2 regions of the Xanthomonas sp. MUS 060 genome follow, and region 2 is predicted to be linked to the other one. Evidence: riboswitches for the same ligand, from Rfam matches in the RefSeq annotation. Region 2 holds a riboswitch; the other holds the start of a gene.
What was found. Region 2 has a riboswitch for cobalamin ahead of metE (5-methyltetrahydropteroyltriglutamate--homocysteine S-methyltransferase). Riboswitches for the same ligand answer to the same signal wherever they lie in the genome.
Positions count from the first base shown of each region.

Region 1: it holds a riboswitch for cobalamin, as region 2 does, so the genes downstream of both, btuB (TonB-dependent vitamin B12 receptor) here and metE (5-methyltetrahydropteroyltriglutamate--homocysteine S-methyltransferase) in region 2, are expected to answer to the same signal.

Region 1 is NZ_JZIM01000003.1:186,386-190,801, reverse strand. It holds gene XANALMUS060_RS05515 (phasin family protein) at 1-289, shown strand, start outside; gene bioD (dethiobiotin synthase) at 496-1,191, opposite strand; gene XANALMUS060_RS05505 (GAF domain-containing protein) at 1,314-1,796, shown strand; gene XANALMUS060_RS05500 (TfoX/Sxy family protein) at 1,807-2,196, shown strand; cobalamin riboswitch at 2,215-2,442, shown strand; gene btuB (TonB-dependent vitamin B12 receptor) at 2,555-4,416, shown strand, end outside.
Region 2 is NZ_JZIM01000006.1:128,708-133,123, forward strand. It holds gene XANALMUS060_RS21950 (hypothetical protein) at 31-408, opposite strand; gene dusA (tRNA dihydrouridine(20/20a) synthase DusA) at 818-1,843, opposite strand; cobalamin riboswitch at 2,301-2,553, shown strand; gene metE (5-methyltetrahydropteroyltriglutamate--homocysteine S-methyltransferase) at 2,764-4,416, shown strand, end outside.

The sequences.
Region 1 (4,416 bases), on a different contig from region 2:
AGCAGAAGGCGTGTTCAGCGTGCAGCTTAAAACCTTCGAGAAGAACGTCTCGGCCACCGCCAGCTTCCTCAGCGAACTGACCGAAGCGCGCGATCTTGGCAGCATCCAGGCGTTGTGGCCGAGGGGCTTGCAGTTGGCACGCGACAGCTTCGAGCGTCTGGCTACAGCCAACCAGGAAGTGTTCGGTCTCGGCCTGAAGACCTCCGAAGCCATCGGCCAGTTGGCAAAGCATCAGTTCGAAACGGCCACCGAACACGCCGTGCCGAAGCCGAAAACCAACGGCAAGTAATCTTTCGCTCTACGTCGCTGCGGCCATGCCGCGCGGCGCACCCGATGGTCTGCATGGGTCCCTCCCCCCATGCAACCTCAGGCCCGGTGGATCCCTCCCTCCACCGGGCTTTTTTATGCGCCGGATTCAGCCCCTCTCTGGCACGGGCACCACCCGGCTGCAAGTCCAGCGTGTTCGTCACCACCCGATTGCGCGACGACGCGACCTCACCCCGGCACCGTCTGCTCGCCGGACCACGGCTGTAGGAACGTTGTCAGTTGTTCGGCCTGCGGTTGCGGCCGATACGGCAGACGCCCCCAGCACGGCATCGGCAGCCGTTCGCGCAGCATCGCCATGTTGTCGTCGATACGCTCCATCGCCGGGTCGATCTCGTTGCCGATCCAGCCGATGCACTGCAGGCCATCGGCGGCAATCGCCGCAGCGCTCAGTCGGGCGTGATTGAGACAGCCCAAGCGCAGACCGACCACCAACACCACCGGCAACCCCAGTGCGCGCGCCAGATCGGCCTGATCCAGCGTCGCCGATAGCGGCGCCGCCCAGCCACCGACGCCTTCCACCACCACCACGTCCGCCAAGGCACGCAAGCGGGCAAAAGCAGCGGTAATCGGCTCCAATGACAGCTGCACGCCGGCATCGGCGGCGGCCAGTTCCGGCGCCAACGGCAATGGCAAGGCGTAGGGATTGAGGTCGTGATACGTCGGGCACGGCACACTGGCCGCCTGCAGCGCCAACGCATCTTCGTTGCGCCAACCGTCGGCGTGACGCGCGCAGCCGCTGGCGACCGGCTTCATGCCGACCGTGCGCTGACCACGCGCACGCAAGGCATGCAGCAGCGCAGTGCTGGCGATTGTCTTACCGATGCCCGTATCGGTGCCGGTCACGTAGAAGGCGGGAAAACGCATGACGAAAGCCTGTGGATTGACCGGCAAAACGCGCGGCGGCGCGCAGGATAGCCGGCAACGCAGCCGGCGTCAGCCCTGCGACGGCGACTTGCCGAGGCAGGTCGCGCTGCTAGACTCGGCGGATGTTCGCGTCCTCCTCGCTCACCGGCAGCAAGCCGGAACAGTACGCCCAGTTACTCGCTCAGGCGCGTGCGCTGGTCGCCGGCGAACCCGATCGCATCGCCAATGCCGCCAATCTGGCAGCGCTGGTGTACCACGCGTTGCCACGACTGAACTGGGTCGGTTTCTACCTCTACGATGGCAAGGAGCTGGTGGTCGGGCCGTTCCAGGGCCTGCCGGCGTGCGTGCGCATTCCATTGCACAAGGGCGTGTGCGGGGCTGCCGCCAGCAGCGGGCAAACTCAGCGCATCGACGATGTGGAAGCGTTCCCCGGGCACATCGCCTGCGATGCGGCCTCGCGCTCGGAACTGGTCGTGCCGCTGCTACGCCATGGCACTCTGATCGGCGTGTTCGATCTGGATAGCCCAGACTTGGCCCGCTTCGACGCCGACGACCAATGCGGCCTGGAAGCCATCGCACAAGTCTTCGTCGACAGCCTGCGATAAGCACGTCGCGATGCGTCCGACCAAGCTGCGCAACATCGGCCCCAAGAGCACCGCCTGGCTGCGTCAGGTGGGCGTGCACACATTCCAGGATCTGGCGGCGATCGGTGCGATTGGCGCCTTCCTCAGGGTCAAGCGTGCCGGCTTCAAACCCACCCTCAACCTGCTGTACTCGCTGGAAGGCGCCTTGCGCGACTGCCATTGGCAGGAACTGCCCGCAGCACGGCGCACACAGTTGCTGAGCGAACTGGAAACCGCCACAAGCGCATTGCCGGCCGACCACGGCCGCCCAATGGCCGCGCCGGTGGCGACCACCCGCTTCGCTCACGACGACGATGCCCACGACAGCACGGCGCACGACGAGGACCCCACATGCCAGGCTGGCACCAGCGGGATCGACTGAACCGCGCCACAATGGCGTACAATCGGGCCGCTTCAAGGTAACCCGCTGGCTCCGGCCCGCAGGTTGAAACAGGAAGCCGGTGCGTCTTGCGACAACACCGGCGCTGTTCTCGCCACGGTAAGCGATCCGCGCTGACGACCCGTCCCGACGACGACCCGCACCGCTGTGCCATGGCATGGCCAAGCGTCGCAGCCGGGAGGTTCGCCATCGCCAGCCCGCAGACCGTCCTTGCAGTTCACTGGTTGCGATGCGGGGGGCGTCGCGCGTGCCGCGCCGTGTTTGGCGCTGTCCGCTTGCCCCTCCCATTCGCGACTCCCTTGCTGTCACAGCGCGCGCTCGCGTGCCGGAGTTGCTGCCCATGTCGTCCCACTTGCTTTCGGTCGCGGTCGTGTCCGCCCTGTTCCTACCTGCGCTGGCGCTTGCGGCCGATGCCGCCAACGATCTCGATCAGGTCCTGGTCACCGCCACCCGCACCCAGATCGCAGTGGAAGACAGCGTGGTGCCGGCACAGGTCATCGACCGCGCCGAGATCGAACGCAGCCAGGCCGATTCGCTGGCGCAGTTGCTGCAGGGGCGTGCCGGCATTGGCATCTCCAACCAGGGCGGGCTGGGCAAGTTGACCACCCTGAACCTGCGCGGCAGCGAATCCGACCACGTGCTGGTGCTGGTGGACGGCGTGCGCATCGGCTCGGCGAGCGCCGGCCTGGCCGCATTCCAGGACTTGCCGCTGAGCCAGATCGAACGCATCGAGATCGTGCGCGGCCCGCGTTCGAGCCTGTACGGCTCCGACGCCATCGGTGGCGTCATCCAGATTTTCACTCGCCACGCCGGCCAGGGCTTCCAGCAGAACCTGAGCCTGGGCGGCGGCAGCGATGGCCTGCGCGAAGCCAGCGCCGGCTTCAGCAACCGTGGCACGCGCGGCTGGCTCGCCGTACAAAGCGGCTACCAAAAGACCACCGGCATCAACGCCTGCAACGGCTCGGCCACGCTGTTCGCGGGCTGCTTCGTCGACCAGCCCGACCGCGATGGCTACCGTAACGTCTCGCTGAGCGCACGCGGTGGCTACGCGCTGAGCGAGACGCTGCGAGTCACGGGTCAGGCGCTGAACATCGACAGCCGCAATGAATACGATGGCGACCCGGTATACGCCGGCAACGAGGCCGACAACACCCAGCAGGTGTTCGGCGGCACTGTGGACTGGACGCCATCCGAGCGCCTGCACCTGAGCACGCAACTCGGCCGCAATGTCGACGATGCCCACAGTTACTACCGCGCCCCGGGCAGCCGCACGCGCGATTTCATCAGCACCTTCGACAGCCGCCGCGATACCGCGGCGGCGCAGGGCGACATCACCCTGAGCGAAGGCCACCTGCTCAGCGTCGGCAGCGACTGGCAGCGCGAACACGTGACCAGCACCACCGCCTTCGACATCGACAGCCGCCGCAACACCGGCGTGTTCGCCGAATACCTGGGCCATTTCGGCGCACAACAGCTACAAGCCAGCGTGCGCAGCGACGACAACCAACAGTTTGGCGAACACACCACCGGCAGCCTCGGCTGGGGCCTGGGCCTGGGCGGCGGGGTCAAACTCACCGCCAGCATCGGCACCGGCTTCAAGGCGCCGACCTTCAACGACCTGTATTTCCCCTTCGCCGGCAATCCAGCATTGAAACCGGAGAAGTCCAAGAGCGGCAATCTGGGCGTGGCGCAGTACGCCGACACCTGGAACTGGACCTTCAACGCCTACGAGACCCGCGTCGAGGACCTGATTTCCTACGACGCCGCCACCTTCCTGCCGGTGAACGTGGACAAGGCACGCATCCGCGGTGCCGAGCTGACCGGTGATGCGATGCTGGCCGGCTGGGAACTATCGGCGCAACTGAGCCATACCGATCCACGCAATCGCAGCGACAGCGACAACCGCGACAACTGGCTGGCGCGGCGCGCGCAGAATACCGGCAGACTGGATGTGGATCGTGGCGTCGGGCCGATCAAATTCGGCATCACCGCATTCGGCAGCGGTCACCGCTACGACGACGCGGCCAACCAGGTGCGCCTGAGCGGCTACGGCACGGTCGATCTGCGCGTGGAATACGCCTTCGCGCCGGACTGGACACTGCAGGCCAAGGCCAGCAACGTGTTCGACCGCAGCTACCAGACCGTGAATTGGTACAACCAACTGGGCCGCGAGTACGGCCTGACCCTGCGCTACGCGCCAGC
Region 2 (4,416 bases):
TGTGTAACAGACTGAACGGACTATCCACACTCACAGATGATTGTCGCGTGGTGGTTGGTCCGGCTCGCTCGGTCTGGTCGCCTGCGACGGCGCGCGACCGGGCTGCGGGTCGTCCATGTAGCGCACCCGTCCTCGTCCATCCATATACTTGACCCGGTTGATGTCGCGCCCATCGAACGGCACACGCTCAGCCCCCAGAATCTGCCCGCCAGTGGATCGTTGCACGCGACGCACCGCATCGGACAACGAGCTGCCGACGGACTCGCGGACTCGCCCCGCATCTGGCTCCGAGCGGACGACCGCCCCCTGAGCGGCCTGCTGCGGCCCCCGGTCGTGACCAGCCGCAACCGACGCGAACGCAAGCGCGATCACGGGGGCGAAACGGCGATGACGTAGAGCGGAGAAGATCACAACTGGCATCCTAACGGACTATTCAGGGACGTTCAAAACTTGTGAAATATGACGCCTTTCAGGAACGCGATGGCGGCGTCAAATCTGAGGCAAATTCTTGATTTTTCGGGGTGAATCCGATCTGAACTTTCCCATCCCAGCCCCGACAGGTTTAGTAAAATGAATTTTTTGCATCACTCATGAAGAGCAAGCGCACGCCGCGAGCGCCCCTCTACGCAGGGGTTTACGGGCACAGGACACGAGATCGCCGGACACCGCAGCAACCTGAACGGAGCAACAGACTAGGAACGAAAAAGCAGCGCACAGGTCGCGCGTGCCAGTGGCATGCGGAACACAGCCACAGCAGCCGGGGGATACACCATCAGCTCACCAGACCCCAAACAAGCGCTGGATTTAGCGCCTGTGATCAGGCGACCACGCGGCGCACGCCTTCCGTGACCTGGATCGCCTGCTCCAGCAGCCCCCAATCCGCGCCAGAGCGATGCGCGCCCTCGCTGAGCACCTGACGGAAGGCGCGGCCACCTGGCTGGCCATGGAACAACCCGAGCAAGTGCCGAGCGATGTGCTTGAGCGCCAGCCCCTCGGCCAAACGCGCCTGCACGTAGGGCTGTAATGCACGCAGCAATTCCACGCGTGGTCGTGGCGTCGCGCCGGTCAGGGCCGCGTCCAGCCGATGCAATACGTAAGGGTCGTGATAGGCCGCCCGCCCCAGCATGACCCCATCAACCGCCGCCAACTGCGCCTGCGCCGTTTCCACGTCGGCCAGGCCACCGTTCAAGACGACCTGCAATTGCGGACGTTCGCACTTGAGCCGATATGCCCAGTCGTAGCGCAATGGCGGCACCTCGCGGTTCTCCTTGGGCGACAAGCCCTGCAGCCAGGCATTGCGCGCATGCACGACGAACAGACGGCATCCCGCTGCCGCCACGTGATCGACAAACGCCAGGAATGCGGCATAGTCGTTGTCCTGATCGACACCCAGCCGACACTTCACCGTCACCGGCACGTCCACCGCCGCCGCCATGGCCGCCACGCATTCGGCCACCAAGCCCGGCTCACGCATCAGGCAGGCGCCGAAACGCCCGGCCTGCACCCGGTCGGACGGGCAACCGCAATTCAAATTGATCTCGTCGTAGCCCCAGTCCTGACCAATCCGCGCTGCTTGCGCCAGCAGCGTCGGATCGCTTCCCCCCAACTGCAACGCCAGCGGGTGCTCGGCCGCATCGAAATCCAACAGACGTGCGCGATCGCCCAGCACCACCGCATTGGCATGCACCATCTCGGTATACAACCGCGCCGACGGCGCCAGCAGCCGGTGGAACACTCGACAGTGGCGATCCGTCCAATCCATCATCGGGGCGACGGATAGGCGCAACGAAGCGGCGTAGCGCGCGGGCAGGTCCGCAGCGAGGAGCGGGAGCGTGGTCGGCACGGCAGGGCAGTGGTTCGGCGGCACGCCGCAGCACTAGGGCTTTGACTTTGGGATCAATAGCTTACACCTTCGCCACGCACGTTGCCGGTGCGAGCGCGCATTCCCGCCGGAGATTGCCGCAGCCGGATCGACTGCGGCCTCAAGGGCTCCCTTCCTGTGGAATGCAGGGCCGTAGCGTGCCAATTGGCGTATCGGTTTATCCGGTCTTTTGACGGTCATTCAACGCTCGCAACGATGCAACACACGGCCCGATTGCAGAGGCATCGCATTTGACCCTGGTGTGTTTTCTGTCGCCCGGCGCTACAGCCAATCGTGCACCTTGAACAACCGCATGCCGCCGCCAACCGCAGCGCAACGGCGCGCAACCGGATCGGTCGGCGCGCGCATCGCCGGGCCACCATTCACCATCGCGGCAGACACACCGGCAATGCTGCTTGACCGCCAGCCAAATTCAGCCTATGGTGCGCTCGCCGAAGGTATCCATCGCTTCATTCGGATGAAGGGATGGATTTAAACGGGAATCCGGTGAATGCTGGCGCCGCAAGCGCCCGCCCATTCCGGAGCTGCCCCGCAGCGGTGAATGGAAACGACCTCCGTCAATGGCACTGGGTGGCGCATGCCGGCCTGGGAAGCGACGGATAGTAGGCGCGCAGCCGGCACGGTGCGCACGTCCATCAGCCCGAATACCGGCCCCGGCCGGAGGACAGTGCGTCCTCTGATTCGACCTGGCACCTCCGCGGGGAGGCGGCTGGAACCGTGACGCGGCCTCGCGCTTCGCTACGTTTTCTGCCTGCCCGCAGGGTATCGGTTCGCCCGCGGGGGCGAAGGTCGCTGGTGTGACGAGCGTTCCGTGCAAACGGGCGCGCGGCGCGCGGTTCCTTCGTTCCTCAATGCCCTTGACCGCAATGAGGAAACGCAACATGACGATCGTGACTAATCTCGGCTTCCCGCGCATCGGTGCGCGGCGTGAGCTCAAACGCGCGCTGGAACGCTACTGGCGCCGCGAAACCGACAGCGCGCAGCTGCAAGACACCGCGCGCGAACTACGCCAGCGTCACTGGCAACTGCAACGCGATGCAGGGGTCGACGTGCCGCCCAGCAACGACTTCAGCCTGTACGACACGATGCTGGATACCGCATTCCTGTTCGATGCGATCCCGCAGCGCTATCGCGCGCTCGCCGATGCCGACCCGCTGGCCGGCTACTTCGCGATGGCGCGCGGCACGCAGGAAAACGGCCTGGATCTGCACGCGCTGGAAATGACCAAGTGGTTCGACACCAACTACCACTATCTGGTGCCGGAGCTGGCACGCAATCAGCATTTCCGTCTGCGCGGCGACAAGCCGCTGGTCGAGTTCCTGGAAGCCAAGGCGCAGGGCATCATCACCCGTCCGGTGCTGATCGGGCCGGTGACGTTCCTGGCACTGTCCAAGACCGTGGACGGTAGCGACCGTTGGGCGCTGCTGGATAGCCTGCTGCCGGTCTACGCCGAACTGCTGCAGAAACTGCAAGCCGCCGGTGCGCAATGGGTGCAGATCGACGAACCTGCGCTGGTGCTGGATCTGGACAAGGCGACACAAGACGCCTACCGCCGCGCCTATGCCTTCCTCGCGCAGACGCCGCGACCGAAGCTGCTGTTGACCACCTATTTCGGCGAGCTCGGCGACAATCTGGAATTGGCGATGGCGCTGCCGGTGGACGGCATCCATGTGGATCTGGTGCGCGGCGTGGCGCAGTTGGATGCCGTGCTGCAGGCGCTGCCGGCAGACCGCATCCTGTCCGCCGGATTGGTCAACGGCCGTAATGTGTGGCGCACGCCGCTGGACAACGCGCTGACCCTGGCGCGCTATGCCAGCGGCCATCTCGGCAGCGAACGGCTGTGGCTGGCACCGTCGTGCTCGTTGCTGCATGTGCCGGTGGATCTGCAGCAAGAAACCCGCCTGGATCCGGATCTGTTCAGTTGGATGGCGTTCGCCAAACAAAAACTGCAGGAACTGCGCACGCTGGCCGATGCGCTGGATGATCTGCCGCAAGCGCAGACGGCGCTCGCCGCCGCGCGCGATGCCCTGGCGGCGCGGCGCGCTTCCACGCGCGTGCATCGCCCCGAAGTGGCGCAACGCCTGGCCGCGCTCAAGGAGGATGCCGGACACCGTCAAGCACCGTATCCGCAACGCAAGCAAGCGCAACAGGCCGTACTGCAACTGCCGGCCTATCCGACCACCACCATCGGCTCGTTCCCGCAGACCGAGCAGGTGCGTCAGGCGCGTGCGCAGCACAAGTCGGGCAAGCTCAGCGATGCCGAGTACGACGCGTTCATCGCCGCGGAGACCGAGCGTTGCGTCCGCATCCAGGAACAACTCGGTCTGGACGTGCTGGTGCACGGCGAGTTCGAGCGCAACGACATGGTCGAATACTTCGGCGAACAACTCGACGGCTTCGCCTTCACCCAATACGGCTGGGTGCAGAGCTACGGTTCGCGCTGCGTGAAACCACCGGTCATCTACGGCGACGTGCAACGTCCGGCACCGATGACGGTACGCTGGTCGCAGTATGCACAGTCGCTGACCGATCGG